3 regions of the Planococcus alkaliphilus genome follow, and region 2 is predicted to be linked to each of the others. Evidence: riboswitches for the same ligand, from Rfam matches in the RefSeq annotation. Region 2 holds a riboswitch; each other region holds the start of a gene.
The links. A riboswitch is a leader RNA that binds a small molecule or an ion and turns the genes downstream of it on or off. The one in region 2 is predicted to bind lysine.

Region 1 (6,271 bases), 1.6 Mb from region 2:
ATCATTACGACTATTGCACTAGTTGACATATGGTGAACCTCCCTTATTTGTTTTCGTCATACTGCGCATGGTCTTTATGCCATTTGCCAATTGAGAAGAGGATTCCAAGAACAAGTGCGCCTGCCGCTACTGCGACGCCTCCAGTCAGTGTAAACATATTGGAGTAGCCTTCATAGTTCCCAGTCTCATTATCAAACTCCTGAAGAATATTCAGCTTCAAAAGACCGAACATCATGTAACCCAAGACGATTGGGGTAATGATGCCTAAACTGAATTTCCACCAGCCACCAAGTCGAATATCCGAAATGGCATTGGCATGTTCTTGAAGCGCTCCTGCTTTGCGGAACACCCAAACCACTAGGACAACTTCGACAAGTCCGATAAATGCAACACCGAATTGGTTGATGTAGTAATCGGCAAGGTCCAAGAAGAACAATCCGCCCTGAGTTGCAAATAGGATAGAAATCAAAGCAGCAAGACCGCCGCCAAATAGAACCGCTTTCTTACGCGAGATGCCGAATTTCTCAGAAAAACCAGCTACATAAGTTTCAGTGATGGAAATCAAGGAAGTCAATCCAGCAAGCGTCAATGATAGGAAGAACAATGCACCGAATAGGCCATTGAATCCCGGGAATTCATTGATGATTTGCGGGAATACAACAAATGCCAATCCGACGCCAGCTGATGCGACGTCCGCCACGGCAACCCCTTGTTGGCTAGCCATGAATCCAAGTGCTGCGAAAACGCCAATCCCTGCCAATAATTCGAATGCCGAGTTGGCAAATCCAGTGATAAAAGCGTTATTGGTAATATCCGATTTTTTCGGAAGATAACTTGCATAAGTGATCATAATTGCAAATGCTACCGATAAACTGAAGAAAATATGGCCATAAGCTGCTACCCAGACCGAAGGATCCATAATGGCATCAAAATTCGGTTTGAAGAATGCATCTAATCCCATAGCCGCTCCGTCCAACGTGACAGCGCGAATAACAACAATCAAGAAAATCACGACTAAAGTTGGAATGAAAATGCGGTTAGCCATTTCAATTCCTTTTTTAACTCCGGCAAGCAAAATGCCAAGTGTAATGATCCAGACAAGTGCGAGCGGAATAAATACACCCCATACTATTCCACCAGTTTCGCCTGGCTGTACAGTCAATTGTAAGAAATCATTGAATAGGAATCCTTCTGTATCGTCTCCCCAAGCTTGATTGAAGGAGAAAATCGTGTATCGCATTGCCCATGCGATGATGACCGCATAATAGACGGATATGACGAACGACACGAAGACGGCCCACCAGCCCATCCATTCCAATTTCTTGCCACTCATTCTAAAGAATGATAACGGCGCCGATCCGCGGTACTTGTGTCCAATGGTGAATTCCAAAATAAGAATTGGTATCCCTGCGGTTAACAGAGCGAATAAGTACGGTATAAAGAATGCTCCTCCACCATTTTCATAGGCAACATATGGAAAACGCCAAATGTTCCCTAAACCTACCGCTGAGCCGACAGCCGCCATAATAAATCCGGCTCGCGTACCCCATTGCGAACGTTCCATCTCTCTTCCCCCTTAGTGTTCTTCCATTTTTCTTACAGAAAAATAGGAAGTTTGTTTATTTTCAGATTATTGCTAATCTAAAAATAGTATAACGAGGGAGTTTGGCAAAGTAAAGATAATTTCTCGTTTTTTTTAATTAAAACTATTTGCGAAATAATAAAAAAGCAGAGAAGTAACTTCTCTGCTTTCAAATTTATACTAGTTTATTGTGTTTTTCAGCAATAGTCGTGCGTCTTGACCAGACGATGAATAATATCGCCAAAATAACAATCACTACGCCTAAAGACAGTAAAAGTGAATTTGTGAACCCTATGACAATATACCCTACCGCAGCAATTAACGCGGCTGTAATAGCATAAGGCAACTGGGTAATCACATGGTCCATATGATTGCTTCCTGCTCCTGTAGAGGAAAGGATCGTCGTATCTGAAATCGGCGAACAATGATCGCCGAATACTGCACCTGCTAAAACCGCTGAAAGCGTCGGCAATAATAATTCCGGTTCAGCTTGAGACATAATCTGCCCAGCAATTGGCAGCAAGATCCCGAATGAACCCCAAGATGTTCCTGTAGAAAATGCCATGATGCCTGCTAGCAGAAACAGCAAAACTGGAAGAATTGAAGTTGGCATATTAGCTTCTGTAACGACATCCGCTAAATATTTTCCGGTTTCAAGACTATCGATCAGATAAGTCAATGACCAAGCGAAGATAAGAATCATCACTGCTCCCAACATCGATCTCACCCCAGCCAAAATGCCTTTCGCCACCCAACCGGCATTGGCTGTTTCGTTTTTGCGCATTTGCAGCAAGTAAAGAATGACGGAAGTTAATGCCCCCAATACGCCGCCCACTAGAAGAGAAGCAGGTACATCCGTATTTTCGAAAATCAGCCAAATATCAAAAACTTGTTCCGCATTTTGATAGCCGGTCCACATCATTGCACTGACAGTTCCTACGACCAATACGAAGATCGGCAATAATAAATCCAGAACCCGGCCATGTGAATGGCTTGGAAATTCTTCTTTCATTTCACCTGGAATCGTTTTATCCGGATCGAATAATTGGCCTTTTGTAAGAGCTAGGGTTTCATGCTTTTTCATCTCGCCAAAATCCACGTCTCGAATTGCGACAAAAAAGACGATTGCAAGAGAAGCAACCACATAAAAGTTCATCGGTGCCATCCAAATGAACGCTTCCAAAGCTGACGACTCGACATAAGTCTGCCCTGCCAAAATGGTGGCTACAATTCCGATAATGGCTGCGCCCCAGCTTGATACCGGCGAAATAACGCAGACAGGCGCGGCTGTAGAATCGATAAAGTAAGCCAGTTTCGCACGAGAGACTTTATAACGGTCTGTAATCGGGCGTGCGACTTGCCCGACAGCAAGTGCATTAAAGTAATCGTCAATGAAAATGACAATACCTAATGCGACTGTAACAACTTTTGCCCCTCTTCTCGACTTGATCCGAGTCGATGCCCACTCAGCAAAAGCATGGCTTCCTCCTGATAAGCTGACGAAAGCGGTAATGATTCCTAAAAGCAGTAGGAAAAGAATAATGAAAACATTATAAGCATTAAAGCCTTCATCCCAAAAAATAACTGCAAAAGACGTATAAAGCTCTTTTAAAGCGGCTACCGGAGCAAATGAGGTATAGATAAATGCTGCAGCGACAATCCCGGCTCCAAGGGACAGCAACACGCGCCGCGTTAATAGCACCATCGCAATGGCGATGATTGGCGGCAAGATTGAAAAAATCGTGTTCTCCATGAAAAATCCTCCTTTTTTGTAGGATGGAAGAGAAAAAAGGCTGATTGTCACCGTTAGGGTACAATCAGCCTTCTACAATTCGTCTGTGTGATAATACATCAAACATCCCTGTAGCTCTTCATTTGTGCAAAGCACAAATGACAGTGCCATTCTTCTTCAGAATGACCCCAGCACTTTTTCCATTGACTCTGAAAAAAGAACTTCGGCAAAATTTCCTTTCGAATGCGTTCAACGTTGTCAAACTCGCGCATTGTACTGATAAATTCCGCAGCCTCTACCCATCGATATAATTCATTTCTTAGTTAGCATAGCCGATATTTTTTTGAAAATCAAATAAGTTTATACTTTGAATATTCACTCATTTAAGCGCTTTGCTTCTAAAATACTGGCTAAAGACGTCCCGCAGGAATTCAGGCATGAAGTATTTCTTAGGCGCCCTTTTTAACGAAGGGAAGAAATAACCAAAAGTGAACATATCCAAAGTAATCAATTTATAAGTTTCTTCCGGATTTGCCGGAATGCCGCCAATGAATAATTGGTGATTCTCCATCGATAAGTTGATGCGGATCATTTTGCCGAACACCGCCCCACGGAAACCCATCCCTTTCAATTCAATAGTCGGCCATTCGGCGTTCAAGGATTGGAGAAAGATTTCTTTCAGTTCGGCGCCTGTCAATTCGATCAGGCAAGGATTGATCGGATGCGGAAGCATCTTATGGAAATCATAGCGCGTCGCTGTTCCAAGCGGCATATTTTCCATAAATAACCCGGCATTGAAAATGGCGCAGTCCGCTCCTGAAAAATCAAGCATCGCTTCCCCGAACAATTCTGCGAGTTTCGAGTCTTTGAACCATTCCGCATCAAGTACTTGCTCATTATAGAAAATCGGATCATTTAATTGTTCTTTTCCTTGTGCGATCAGCAACTCATCAAAATCTTCTTCGACACTTTGAAGCATAGCGGTTTCAATCAATTCCGCTTGTTTCTTGCCGCTTTGAAGATCAACCGTAATGTGTCCGATATAGATGCCGAATTTACCGGCTGCTCCAAGCATCGTATTTCCGATCATTTTGCCATCATGGAAAATATGATGCGTATGGGCTCCGAGCAATACATCGATCTCCGGACACAAGTCCACCAATTGCTCATCTTCTTTAATGCCGAGATGCGACAGACAGATAATGAGATCGGCTTGATCTTTTATGGCCTCAACCGCTTGGACTATGGAATCTTTTGCGTCGGTAACGGACCAGCCCAGTCGCCGGTAAAACGGCGTAAACTCTGCAGTAGCCCCAACCAACGCAATTTTCAAGCCGCTCTTCGCTTCCATTAGTTGAAAGGGTTTTGCCCAATTCGGCCGGCTGCCGTCCAATTCGAACAAATTGGAGACGATGACGTCAAAATCGGCTTGCAGATAAAGCGTGTCAAGCTCTTCCTTAGCCAAGGTGATGCCTTCATTATTGCCGATGGTCACCGCATCGTAGCCTGCATCGTTCAATAATTCGATATTTCCTTTCCCTGAAGTTCCTTCAGTGAAAGGATGCGAGCGGTCAACATGGTCACCAATATCGAGAATGAGGCACATATCCCCCGCTTCTTCGTGCCAACGCTTTCGCTCTTTTAGCAGCGCCCGGATGCGCGGCCAATTTGAAAAATGGCTATGCACATCGTTTGTATGATAAATGTGAAGGGTTTCACCCATGACTTACACCTCTTTAAGAACTAAATATTCCTTCGTAAATAGACCGCAGTCCGAGAACCAATAAAGCAATCCGCAAAATAACGACGAGTGTATCGGAATTCAATTTTTTATTAAATGCGGCCCCTATTTTTGCACCGATATAGGCACTGGGAACAACTGCTAATGTGTAAAGCCAAGGCACATTGCCGAGTGAAATATGGGTGATGGAATTTACAATAGCCGATAAAAACACCATGAACATCGAAGTCCCGACCGCTACATGTGGAGGAAATAGAAAAAGAAGAATCATTGCCGGCACCATGATTGATCCTCCACCGATGCCGAATAAGCCGGATGCAAATCCGACGGAAAATGTCAGAAGAAGCGCAAACCATACCGGATAGCCGTATACGTACTCCTTATTCATCGAATCCCGGAACGTGAAATTGCGGCCATTTTGTACAAACCACCGCACTGCTTTTAAGCGGTCTTTGACCAATAATAACAAAGCCAGAAAAACTAATAAAAACCCAAAATACAATTGAAACGAAGGAAGATCCAGGCCTTTATTGACAAAAGCACCAATGATGGTTCCCGGTACGCTGCCAGCGAAGAAAATCAGCCCGCTCCGGTAATCCACCGTTTTGACTTTCATATAGGAAAGCGTAGAAGACAATCCTGTAAAAATCATCATGATGACAGAAAGCCCGACGATTTGTTGAGGCGGAAGTTCAGGAAAAAAGACGAAAGAAGTGCCAAGAATAAGCATAGCTGGCACTAAGATCACACCGCCGCCGAGTCCGATTAATGCGCCAACGATGCCTGAAAGCAAACCGACAAGCGCAATCAGCAAGAAGACCATTAAAACCCTCCGTCAAATAAATCGAGCTGCTTCGGTGATAAGCCGTTGAATTCCAAGCCGTTCATTTGCTGGAATTGCTTTGCATCACCAGCGGCATGGCCTCCTGAATTGTTGTTGAAAACAACATACACCCGATCTGTTGATTTCTCCAGAAGTTTGGCTGCTTCGCTGATTTCATTTAATTCTTTTTCATTGTAATCGTAAAGATAGCGAACTTCCCGCCATTTTTGGCCATGGCCAGGATTCAGCCAGCCGTGGACGTTGCGCCCATGGAGCCTGATCAGCACTTTATCTTCGCGGGTAGATACAGGTACCAATGGAATTGACCCCTCGCCTGCTTGTGGTTCATCGCAGACTGAATGGATCAGGTTGTTTTCCCTAAAAAATTCAAGC
Region 2 (6,271 bases):
ACGCGTGTGACTTTATTGTCCCAGAAGCCTTTAATCGTAAATACGTCTTTTGAAAGAGTTTCAAAATCTCCGACATTCGGCCGGCGCACATACGCTTGGGCAAGGCCCGAGAACCAGCCTGCGGCCAGCAAAGGATGCAGTGCACCAATCGGTCCTCCGACAAATGCGGTCAAGATGGCAAATGGGTGGCCAAATGCGACCGCTGCCCCGATGGCACCGAGCGATGCGGTCCACAGCACCCAGCTGATCGTTTGGTCGATTCCGGCTGCCGGATTGTTGTAAAACGTAATCGCAATTAATGCGACCAATACGAGCGGAATCATCCAGCCAATAATTTTCGGCCACTTCGACTTCGCCGGCACTTTTGACAGTTTCGCTAAATCATGTTCGTTATGGATTTCTTTAGTGATCCCCGGTACATGGGCCGCCCCAAGAACCGCCACGATTTTTTCGCCGGGAGCCTCTTTGATCTTCTGGGCCAAATACTGGTCCCGCTCATCAATAAGCGGCGTTTTCAACTTGGGAAAAGATTGCGTGAAATCATCCAGTACAGCATTTAACGTATCTTGCGATTTCATCTTTTCTAGGTCTTCTTCTGAAATGGTTTCTTTGCTGAAGATGCTGAAAAACACCGAAGTCAGAAGCTGTGCTTTGCCCATAACGCCAAGATTTCCCCAAATCCGTGAGAAAGTCACTTGGATGTTCCGGTCAGCCAGCACCAGTTCAGCGCCTGTCGCTTTTGCCGATTCAATGCCTTGAATCATTTCCTGCCCCGGTTTGATGTCGAACTGATCAGCCAACCGGTTCTGGAAAGAAGAAATGGCCAAGTTCATCAATAACAGACTGGCTTTCTTTTCTTTTAGGACTTTGAAGATGTCCGTTTCTTTCCATTTGCTATTTTCAGTAACGGACTGGTAACGCTGTGCATCCAATTCGATGCACACCGAATCCGGGCGTTCCTGTTCAATGACGGTTTTTACTTGTTCCGCACTTTGCCGGGAAACGTGGGCCGTACCGATTAAAACAATCTCGCGGCCGTCCAGCTGGATGCGTGTAATATTTTCTTCCTGCATGAATTTACTTCCTTTATAGAACCTAATTTCCCCTCGCGCACTGCGTGAAAAGACTGTCTATTTCAATAATGAATCACATTGCCAAAAATATCAATGCCCGACTCTTCAGTTCTTCAACTTTCAAGGGTTCCCTGTCACAAATCATTTGCGTTGAAGGTATCCCCGGCTTGAAGGTTACCGGCTTCAAAGCCTTTGTAGAACCATTTCTTGCGCTGTTCAGAAGTGCCGTGCGTGAAACTTTCAGGCACGACGTAGCCGCGCGAGCGCTGCTGGATCGTATCATCTCCGACTGCACTTGCAGCAGTCAACGCTTCATCCAAATCCCCTTCTTCGAGAAGGTCCATCCCTTGTGCATGGTGGGCCCAGACGCCGGCATAATAATCCGCTTGAAGCTCGAGCTTCACTTGCAGCTTATTGTATTCCTCTTCACTCAATTGATTTCTGAGCGGCTGGACTTCTTTCATGACCCCAAGCAAGTTCTGCACATGGTGCCCGACCTCATGGGCGATTACGTAAGCCATCGCGAAATCACCGGGTGCTTGGAACTGATTCTGAAGCTCTTCATAAAAACTGAGGTCGATGTATAATTTCTGGTCTCCCGGACAATAAAACGGTCCGACTGCAGCCCCTGCTGTTCCGCAAGCAGAATTTACACTGCCATCGAAAAACACTAAGGTCGGCTCCACATACTCCATGCCTTCCTCTTCAAAAACCTGCGCCCATACCGTTTCCGTATCCGCCAAGACAACTGCCACAAAATCGGATAGCTCTGCTTCCTGCTCGGTTTCCACGTAAGGTTCGTTTGTCTGCGTTCCGCCTGAATCTAGGCCATTCAATATCGCTCCTGGATCTCCGCCAAGAAATGCAACAAGCAGAACAATCAGCAATCCGCCAATTCCACCGCCGGCAACTAGCTTGCCGCCGCCTCCCGACCCACGCCTGTCTTCTACATTTCCACTCGCTTTTCTGCCTCGCCACTTCATCAAACCACTCCTTCAACAACCTCTTTCTCCCGTTATACCCCTATTTACAAGTTTTCAAATCAATACACCGAAAGCCGATATATCAAGAACCGTTCCCGAAGATTCTTTCCGGAAGAAGGCAATTCAATTTCTTCAGCCACTTCGAACGGAGTCCGCTGCGCCAAATAACCCATAAAGTCATCAGAAGGAAAAAATAGGATCAAGTCTATTTCCCTTGCTCTTTGTTCATATGATTTCATGATGTTATTGACAACCGCGATGAAAATCTGAACAGAAAAGGGATTGAAGAAATAGAATTTATTATCTGTTTCCTCCACCTTGTATTCTTCAGCCAAACACTGGATAAATCGGATGCTTCCTCCTGTCTTCCGTTTCTTTTCATAAGCCTGTAAATTTTCTTGCGCCTGCCGATGAAAATCGGGATCCATTTCTATTCCGGCAGTTTGGGCTCCAAAGCGGTGATGAATGTAAAAGTTCAACCGCCCTTTCCCGCTGCCAAAATCGACGAGCCGATCCGAAGAAGATAAGGAGTACCGGTCGAACAATTGATCAAGAAGCGAATAAGGCGTCGGTTCATAGCGATTGTGATGAATCGATTCAGGAAATCCTTGCTGGATCTCCGATGTTTGGATAGCCAATTCCTTGTCTCTCCACTGTTCTTCCATAACACAGCTCCTTTCTTTTTAACTAAATCAAATCAGAACGGCTTGCAATATTCCATTATTTTTGATATGGTCTAGCTAATTCAATATTTTCTTGCCTGGATATTCCGGGTGAGGATAGAGGTGCAAAGACCATCAGTACGCTTACCGAGGAGTATGGGATCCGTTGACGTATGCTGAAAGGGGAATTTGCCGAAGCGATGAAAGGCTCATACTGGCTATCGCTGGTTCTGCATTGAACAAATGCTGAACTGTCATATAGGAAACTATATGGAGGGCTATCTGACACAAAGAAACAAACGCATGACATTGTTTCTATGGCAGCAACGAGACCCTCGTTGCTGCTTTTTGTTTGTTAATGACCGACCCGTTCACCTCTAAAAGCAAACCAAAAAAATGAGAAAAGGGTGGTACGATGAATTTCGGACAAGTAGTGACGGCAATGGTGACGCCATTCGACGCACAAGGTGATATAGATTTTCAGGCAACCAAAAAACTAGTGGAGCATTTGATCGCGAACGGCACGGACGCGCTAGTCGTAGCCGGCACAACCGGTGAATCTCCTACGCTGTCAACGGATGAAAAAATTGAGCTATTTAAGTTTGTGGTTAAAATAACCGACGGACGCATCCCGGTCATTGCAGGCACAGGCTCTAACGATACGCGTTCTTCGATTTCGCTCACGCGCGCAGCAGAAGAAATCGGCGTGGACGGTGTCATGCTCGTAACCCCATATTACAATAAACCTTCCCAGGAAGGCATGTTCCAGCATTTCCAAGCAATCGCCGCTTCAACGTTCCTGCCTGTGATGCTTTATAATATTCCAGGGCGCAGTGTCGTGAACCTGTCTCCTGAAACCACCATTCGCCTGTCTGCCATCAAAAATATCGTGGCGATAAAAGAAGCCAGCGGCGATCTGGATGCAGCAGCGGCAATTATTGAAAATACACCAGCTGACTTTGCGGTTTACAGCGGCGATGACGGCTTGACCTTGCCGATGCTTTCAATCGGCGGACAAGGCATCGTTTCGGTCGCAGCCCATATTATCGGGAACGATATGCAAGAAATGATTACCCTGTTCAAAGGCGGCAATGTCCAAGAAGCGGCAGCTCTTCACCGGAAACTCTTGCCGGTGATGCATGCGTTATTTGCGGCGCCAAACCCGGTGCCTGTAAAAACAGCGCTGAACTTAAGCGGCGTAGAAGTTGGCGGCGTGCGTTTGCCAATGATTCCGTTGAACGAGCAGGAACAGCAAGCTCTTCAGCACGTGCTTTCGGAAAGTCCAGCTAATCTTTCTAAACTTTAAATCCATTTCATTCAACGAAAAACTGCTGAAGCGGCTTGATGCTTCAGCAGTTTTTTTAAGGATTGGCAGTAAGTTTTTTAAACGTTTGTTTCAAGCTGCCGCCAAGCAAAAGCTGGCTGACATCAATTCCGAGGCTGATCATTGTCTGGGCCATTTCCGGACGTATGCCGGTCAGCATGCTGTGCACGCCGACCAGCCTTAATGATTGGGTCACTCGGATAATCTGTTCCGCAACTACCGCATCGACTTTAACGACCCCAGACAAATCAATAATCAAGGTTGAGATTTTTAAACGGCTGGCTTCCAGTAAGGTCTTTTCCAATATGTACTGAGCCCGATCGATATCAATTTCTCCAATCAATGGCAAAATAGCGATTTGATCGTTTACAGGCACTACCGGGGCAGACAATTTCATGAATTCGTCCCGAGCCTCCCTTAAGCTCTTCTGGTATGAATTGATATAGGCAAAGCTATAGGAATAAGCAGCGTGATCCAAAAGTGTATGAAAGTACTCCATGATTTCAAAAAGGTGCTCGAGTTTGATTTGATTGCGCATCGCTTCGGTCTTAATGATTTTGCCGATATGCTTTCGGTAAAGGGATGTCTCTGCCAAAGCAGCATCAAGCGCCATATTTTGATCGAGAAAGTAATTTCCGGTTTTTTCTCCCCAGACAGAAATTTCATCATAAGCTGTTTGCGGATCCAAAAAATGTTCAAATGACTGGGCAAGCAAGCCGATAAAACCCGCGCGGAATTCAGTGACTGCATCAATAAAACCGGCATATTCTTTCGCTTCTTCAAAACTGATGTCTTTAGAAACTTCTTCCTGTATCAATTCAGCGATGACATAGCGTTCTTCTTCCACCCGTTTGCCGAGCATTTTAATTTCTTTATCCATCCTGATCCCCCATGGTTTGAATTCAGTAGTGTTTTGAATTCATTATAACCGCCTTTCAGGTTCACGGCATACTTTTATTCAAAAGAAATTAAACCGCCTATAAGCAAGCTTAACAAGCCACCCGCACCTGCTATTCTTAAAATGCCGTCACCCGATTGCGGCCGCCCTTTTTCGAAGCGTACAAGGCTTTATCTGCCCGGCTGTATAATGTGATGCCGTTGTCTTTCTCCGAAAAAGATGCAAGGCCGATACTGACAGTGATCGCTGCATGAGCCCATTCATCCCGCTCTACACGCATTCGGATCTCTTCAGCTAAGCTTTTTGCCTGCAAGTGGTCAAATCCGGGCAATACGATGATGAACTCTTCTCCGCCAAGTCTTGCCACAATGCCGAAGGCTTCTGCTTCGCTCCGCAATTTATCAGCCAGTTCACGGAGCACCAAATCCCCGATATGATGGCCATACGTATCATTGACGTTCTTGAAAAAATCGATGTCAATCACCAATGCAGCGAGCGGCAACCCTTCTCGTGCCCGCCCAATTAAATTATCCATTTCCTTTTCCAAATAGCGCCGATTTTTCAAGCCGGTCAAAGGATCCGTGTTGGCGAGGTGCTTCAAGCCGCCATTGAGCTTTTCGAGTTCCAGCTGTTTCATTTCCACTTCTGAAAGAAGAGTTTGAAGCTTTGCATAGGCTTCTGCCGATTCCTGATTGATTTTTTCGGCCTTTTGCTTCGCCAAAAGCAGCTCCTTCTCGTATTCACCCCGGATACTCATTTCAATCAAGGCACATTCAAAAAAGCCATTTCGTTCAACGCTATTCATCAAAACTGGAATCGGCCCTTTCTGGCTTTTGATGGTGAGGGACATTTCAGTGACTTTTTTATGCAAGGTGATAGCCGGCAAAAAATAAGTTTGGAAATAAACCATCGAAGCAACCGTCAATAGTTGATGCACATGCTCCGGAACTTCTTCTTTTCCGATTATCTTTTTCATTTCTTCGTTCACTTCGATAATCCGGCATTCTTGGTCCATCACTAGATAAGCAAATGGCGCCTGATTCAACCGTTCCTCCATCTCGTTCTCCCCTATTCCTTCAAATACGCCTGGATGTGAGCGATGGTCTCTTCTGCATCACTTAAATGCGGATTATGTCCCTTGGCTTCCATAAGAACCAGTCGGCTGTTTTCAATTTTAGCATTCATGTAGCGCCCGACTTCAACCGGTGCAATCGCATCAAATTGGGTCTGCAGGATCAAGGTCGGAACTTTCACTTTTCCCAGCTCTTTCCGCATATCGGACTTGAATGTGACTTCTGCAAATTGGCGCGCAATGACAGGGTCATTCGAGC
Region 3 (6,271 bases), 1.8 Mb from region 2:
GAACATGCGAATAATTCCTGGTGCCGCATCTGTCATTGCTTTAACAGGTTTTTGGTTCGCCAGGAAGTCACCGCCGTAAACGGTGTCATCAAGGTGAATTGCCGGGGAATCCCCTTCGCCTTTTGTATTTACCGCTCCGTTGATCCCGCCCTGTGCACAAACTGAGTGAGATCTTTTAACTGGAACGATTGAAAACAGGTCGACAGGTGAGCCAGCTTCAGCAGCTTTAATTGCTGCCATCAAACCGGCAAGGCCGCCGCCTACGATAGAAATTTTGCCTCTCGCCATTTTGGTATTCACTCCTCTTTTAGTTCACCAATAATCAAAACGTTCTTAAACGAACGCAAACAAAGCTCTGATACCAATAATCGAAAGCACCACAAACACTAGAAGCGTGAAATAAGATGCCATTCGCTGAGATTTTTCAGATTGTGTAATTCCCCAAGTGACTAAGAATGACCAGAAGCCGTTAGCCAAGTGGAACGTCGCTGCTAAAACACCTACAATGTAAAACGCTAACATTAATGGGTTGCTCAAGATATTTTCCATCATATTGAAATCTGCTTCCGCTGCATTGCCGATCGCAACTTGGAAACGAGTTTCAAAGACGTGCCATGCAATGAAGATGACTAGGAAAACACCTGTGTAGCGCTGTGCAACGAATAAAATGTTGCGCATGTAGCTATACTTACCTGGGTTATGCTTAGACGTGAACGCTATGTATACACCGTAGAACGCATGATACATCAACGGCAAATAAATAACGAAGATCTCTAAGAAAATAACAAACGGCAAGTTCGCCATGAAGTGAGAAGCTTTGTTGAAAGAAGCTTCACCTTGTGTAGCAAAATGGTTGACGATTAGATGCTGCGTCAAGAACAGCCCTACTGGAATGATTCCTAGTAATGAGTGTAACCTGCGCATTAAAAATTCACGATTGTCCAAAACTTTTACCTCCCTCAAGCAATAATACGCAGAAAAAAGAGCAAACGATATGTTACGAAAGCATCCATTGACTGCAACCAACATCATGATACAATAATATGACATATTTATTGTACTCCGCCCCAATTGGAGCGTCAAGGCAACTAGCATATTTCTAAGTGATTCTTACTATTAATTTATTATACTGAAAGTGGGTTCGACATGACTGTAAAAGAAGCTGAAACCGATCAGGAGTTCGGTTATGAAATTATACGGGACTATGTATTATCAGAAGTTCTAGGCCAGCACGAAGCTGATATCCTTTACTGGGCTGGGAAATCGCTTGCCCGCAAATTCCCTCTTTTCGCGATGGAAGAAGCACCTGATTTTTTTAGCCAAGCAAATTTTGGCCAATTGTCCCTGGAAAAGGCTGGCAAAGATGAAACCATCTATACACTTCACCCCTACAAAATCGAAAATCGCTGCTTTAAGCTTGAAGCCGGATTTCTGGCTGAACAAAAACAGAAATTGAGCGGTTTTTTGACAGAAGCCTACGAAGAAGTCCTTCCGAAAAAGAATTTAGTGCGGATCACCTTGAAAACGGATCTGCGGGAAAAAGCATAAATCCACTTTTTGAGCATTCATTTATTCCTTCCATTGAAAAACCCCGATTTCATTTATCGGGGTTTTCTTTTTTATTCATCTAAACCAAAGGCTCTGTGCAAGGCATCCGCTGATTTTTGCATGTCAACAAACGGCACAACGACCGATACTTTAATCTCTGAGGTGCTGACCATCTTTACCGGAATTTCTTCCATGCGGAGAATATCGAACATTTGCGCTGCAACCCCCGGATTTGAAACCATTCCGGAACCGACGATGGAGACTTTCGAGAGGCCTACTTCGAATTCACAGGAAACAAAACCGATCTCTTCTTTGTGTTGTTCAAGCACCCGGCGCGCTTCCTCTAAACTTTCTTCTTTAATGGAAAAAGAAACGGACGGCGGGAACGCATCCGTGATGCTTTGGACGATGATGTCCACATCGATGTGGTTTTCAGCAAGCTTTGTAAAGATATTTGCCAATGAACCATTGAACGGTTTTTTATATGTGACTGTCACACGTGCAATTCCTTTTTCAAATGCGACGCCTCTGACAATAAGATTTTTTTCCACAGTGACCACCTCTTGTATGATTGTGCCGGGTTCATCGGAATAACTTGCTCTGACCGATAGGGAAACCTGGTTATTTTTCGCAAATTCAACTGCCCGGGGATGCAGGACGCCAGCCCCGAGATTGGCCAATTCCAGCATTTCATCATATGAAATCTGCTCGAGCTTCCGTGCGCCGCTGACAAAACGCGGATCAGATGTGTAAACGCCATCGACATCTGTGTATATATCGCAGCGGTCTGCCTTTAATGCAGCTGCCAGCGCCACCGCTGTCGTATCCGATCCTCCGCGTCCGAGTGTCGTGATATTGCCGATTTTATCAACGCCTTGGAACCCGGCAACTACACAGAAATAGCCATTGTCCAACACCTTTTCCAACCTTTCTGTATGGATTTGTTCAATGCGTGCATTGCGCGGCACTGATTCTGTTTCAATGCCTGCTTGCCAACCGGTAAACGACAAAGCTTCATGGCCGAGCGCTTTAAATGCCATGGCGAGCAATGAAATAGTCACCTGTTCTCCTGTCGCTAGCAGCATATCCATCTCCCGTTTCGGCGGCTCAGCAGAGATTTCGTTAGCCAAGCCAAGCAATGTATCCGTTGTTTTTCCCATCGCCGAAACAACAATCACGACTCTTCTGCCTTTTTCTTTTTCAGTAATGGCTCTTTTCGCGACACCGATAATTTTCTCCGGTGTTGCAACTGATGTTCCGCCAAATTTCATGACTACCGTTTTCATTCCATCCACTCCCACATTTTTTCGATGTGGCCCTCAACATGAAAAGCAAAGACTGAATATGGCTTTGCCTGCCAATAAAAAAAAGGCAGCTCACCGAGTTACCGGCAAACTACCTCTTTAGCATGTACGAATACGAAAAACGTCCATGTGAGATAGCCCTCCAGAGATAAACTCTGACAGCCCTGCACTTATTAAATGCAGGACCAGCATGCGTATTGCAAATTACAGCACACTTCGGCGGGCGCCCCTTTCACCATCCTTCATCGATTCTGCAAATCTCCGAATGGCTACTATTGACGTCCGCACCTCTATCATCACTTTTCCAAGTGATTCAATTATTCTTCTACGATAACATGTTACTGCTCAGTTGACAATGTGTCATTTTGAAAATGCTGAAAAATGGTTTGAGACAAACTTTCCGGCATTCCTGCATCTTTTAACTCGTCGATTGACGCTTCTTTGATGCGTTTGACGGAGCCGAAATGCTTCAGCAATTGCTGTTTGCGCTTAGGCCCGACGCCTTGCAGCCCATCAAGCGCCGACTGGATCGAGTTTTTGCCGCGCAGCTGCCGGTGGAAAGTTATGACGAAACGGTGAACTTCATCTTGAATTCGCTGCAGCAGATAAAAAGCTTCGCTCGTCCGTTTCAACGGCACGACTTCAACTGGATTTCCATAAAGAAGCTGTGAAGTTTGGTGTTTTGCATCTTTTGCAAGGCCCGCAATTGGAATGGACAAGCCCAGTTCGTCTTCGATAATTTCCCTAGCGGACTCCATCTGCCCTTTCCCACCATCGATCACGATCAAATCAGGAAGAGGCAAATTATCCCGTAACACACGCGTATAGCGCCGGCGGATAACTTCACGCATGGCTGCGTAATCATCCGGTTTTGAAGCACTGCGCGTTTTATATTTGCGGTAATCTTTTTTGGACGGTTTTCCGTCCACAAACGCGACCATCGCAGAAACCGCATCAGCCCCTTGGATATGGGAGTTATCGAATGCCTCAATGCGCAGCGGCGTTTCGATATTCATTGCTTCTCCAAGTTCCACGCATGCACCAACTGTGCGTTCTTCTTGGCGTTCAAGCAATTGGAATTTCTCTTTGATGGCGATTTCCGCATTTTTCTTTGCCAAAGCCACCAAATCTTTTTTCTTGCCGCGCTGCGGAATAAGCACGCGCATATCCAGCCATTCACGCACCAATTCAGCATCTTCGCCTTCCGGCAATAAAATTTCATTCGGCTTTACATGGTTCGATTGTTCATAAAATTGTCCGAGGAACGTCATGAACTCTTCTTTAGGGTCCCGGTAAAGCGGGAATAAGGAAACATCCCGTTCAATCAGCTTGCCTTGGCGGACAAAAAAGACCTGTACACACATCCAGCCTTTATCAATTGCATAGCCGAAAACATCCCGGTTCGTAAAGTCATTCATGGTCATTTTCTGTTTTTCCATGACTGTTTCAATATGGGAAATTTGATCACGGTATTCCTTAGCACGCTCAAACTCCAAGTTTTCAGCGGCTTCGGACATTTTTTCAACAAGGTCTTGTTTCACTTCGCGGAAACCGCCATTTAAAAACCGTGAAATATCATCGATCATTTCCTGGTAAGTTTCTTTTTCGACCGGTTTTACACAAGGCGCCAAGCATTGACCCATGTGATAGTAGAGGCAGGCACGGTCCGGCATCGTATGGCATTTGCGAAGCGGATACAGCCGGTCGAGCAATTTCTTTGTTGCACTCGCTGCATAGGCATTCGGATAAGGGCCAAAGTACTTTCCTTTATCGCGTTTTACTTGCCGCGTAATAATCAATTTCGGATGCCGCTCACTTGTAATTTTTAAATACGGATAAGTTTTGTCGTCTTTTAACATGATATTGTATTTCGGATCATGCTTTTTGATCAAATTTAACTCCAAGATCAACGCTTCTTTTTCCGAGTTCGTTACAATGTATTCGAAGTCGACAATTTCTCCGACTAAGCGCTGGGTTTTCGCATCGTGGCTTCCAGTAAAGTAAGAACGCACACGATTTTTCAATACTTTCGCTTTTCCCACGTAAATGATCGTGTCTTGCCGGTCTTTCATTAAGTAACAGCCCGGCTGATCGGGAAGAATTGCTAATTTATGTTGGATCAATTCATTTGCCATTATCTCACCCTATTAAAAAACCGGGGCCATCACTGGACCCGGTTAAGAATTATGCGTGTTGGTTAACTAATTCAGCCAAAGCTTCTTTCGGTCTGAAGCCAACAACTTTATCAACTGTTTCCCCGTCTTTCAACAATAGAAGAGTCGGGATTGACATGATGCCGTATTTACCTGCAGTTTCTTGGTTTTCATCAACGTCTACTTTTACGATTTTAACTTTATCGCTCATTTCAGCGTCTAATTCTTCAAGAACTGGAGCAATCATTTTACAAGGCCCGCACCAAGTAGCCCAAAAATCTACTAATACTAAACCTTCTGAGATTTCTTGTGAAAAGTTCTGATCTGTACCGTGTACTATTGCCATGAATAATTCCTCCTTATAATGTAACCAAACTATGTTTTGATTATAGCATGCGTGAAAAACTGTAGCTATTTATTTGCCTACTTCCTATCTACCCCTTACTCGGAAGAATAAACGGTCGATAAATGCTGCTTCTTTTGTTCAACTTAATACGAAATTTTACGAGGTGCGGAAAAATCGATTTTGGGTGCGAAACTTTCACATCGAGGTGCTTTCGCGTTAATTCCCATTAAAAAACGGCCCTTTCTATTACAAGGGCCGTTGCTTTCGCTTTTCTTTGTCCAGACTCCAGCGGGCAACTCCTCGGGTCATAAGCCAGCCCAGCTATGCGGCCAAGTGCGCCGCTTCGCTGTTCTGTCTTATGCCTTTCGGAGCTGTACGCCCGCTTTCGCTTTTCTTAATTACATTACTTTCTTGAATTCTTCTGTCAGCATCGGGATGACTTCGAACAAGTCTCCGACAATGCCGTAATCCGCTACTTTGAAAATGTTCGCTTCTGGGTCTTTGTTGATCGCAACAATGACTTTCGAGTTGGACATACCCGCTAAGTGCTGGATCGCTCCTGAAATTCCTGCTGCGATATAAAGGTCAGGTGTTACAACTTTACCTGTTTGTCCGATCTGCAAGGAATAATCGCAATAATCCGCATCACATGCTCCACGAGAAGCACCAACAGCGCCTCCAAGAAGATTCGCTAATTCTTGCAAAGGTTCGAAGCCTTCTGTGCTCTTCACGCCGCGTCCGCCAGCAACGATCACTTTCGCTTCTGAAAGGTCAACGCCTTCAGCAGATTTGCGGACCACATCTTTGATGATCGTGCGCAAGTTTGTAATATCCACTGAAAGTGAACTTACATCGCCTGAACGCTCTTCTTTTGCTAATGGCGGAATGTTGTTCGGACGAACTGTGATAAATGAAAGGCC

Region 1: linked by a shared signal. The riboswitch ahead of AC2EXB_RS06280 (Na+/H+ antiporter NhaC family protein) and the one ahead of dapA (4-hydroxy-tetrahydrodipicolinate synthase) in region 2 are both predicted to bind lysine.
Region 3: linked by a shared signal. The riboswitch ahead of AC2EXB_RS07420 (aspartate kinase) and the one ahead of dapA (4-hydroxy-tetrahydrodipicolinate synthase) in region 2 are both predicted to bind lysine.

Annotation. Positions count from the first base shown of each region.
Region 1 is NZ_CM168060.1:1,216,927-1,223,197, reverse strand. It holds gene AC2EXB_RS06290 (methionine/alanine import family NSS transporter small subunit) at 1-29, opposite strand, end outside; gene AC2EXB_RS06285 (sodium-dependent transporter) at 44-1,564, opposite strand; gene AC2EXB_RS06280 (Na+/H+ antiporter NhaC family protein) at 1,758-3,335, opposite strand; lysine riboswitch at 3,439-3,620, opposite strand; gene AC2EXB_RS06275 (bifunctional metallophosphatase/5'-nucleotidase) at 3,694-5,037, opposite strand; gene AC2EXB_RS06270 (sulfite exporter TauE/SafE family protein) at 5,051-5,878, opposite strand; gene AC2EXB_RS06265 (DUF72 domain-containing protein) at 5,878-6,271, opposite strand, start outside.
Region 2 is NZ_CM168060.1:3,286,002-3,292,272, forward strand. It holds gene AC2EXB_RS17080 (TraB/GumN family protein) at 1-1,073, opposite strand, end outside; gene ypfJ (KPN_02809 family neutral zinc metallopeptidase) at 1,208-2,056, opposite strand; gene AC2EXB_RS17090 (SAM-dependent methyltransferase) at 2,116-2,721, opposite strand; lysine riboswitch at 2,829-3,007, shown strand; gene dapA (4-hydroxy-tetrahydrodipicolinate synthase) at 3,134-4,024, shown strand; gene AC2EXB_RS17100 (STAS domain-containing protein) at 4,080-4,922, opposite strand; gene AC2EXB_RS17105 (GGDEF domain-containing protein) at 5,059-5,997, opposite strand; gene AC2EXB_RS17110 (alpha/beta fold hydrolase) at 6,009-6,271, opposite strand, start outside.
Region 3 is NZ_CM168060.1:1,428,663-1,434,933, reverse strand. It holds gene sdhA (succinate dehydrogenase flavoprotein subunit) at 1-288, opposite strand, end outside; gene AC2EXB_RS07430 (succinate dehydrogenase cytochrome b558 subunit) at 334-924, opposite strand; gene AC2EXB_RS07425 (YslB family protein) at 1,147-1,548, shown strand; gene AC2EXB_RS07420 (aspartate kinase) at 1,620-2,834, opposite strand; lysine riboswitch at 2,980-3,153, opposite strand; gene uvrC (excinuclease ABC subunit UvrC) at 3,191-4,987, opposite strand; gene trxA (thioredoxin) at 5,037-5,351, opposite strand; gene AC2EXB_RS07405 (electron transfer flavoprotein subunit alpha/FixB family protein) at 5,750-6,271, opposite strand, start outside.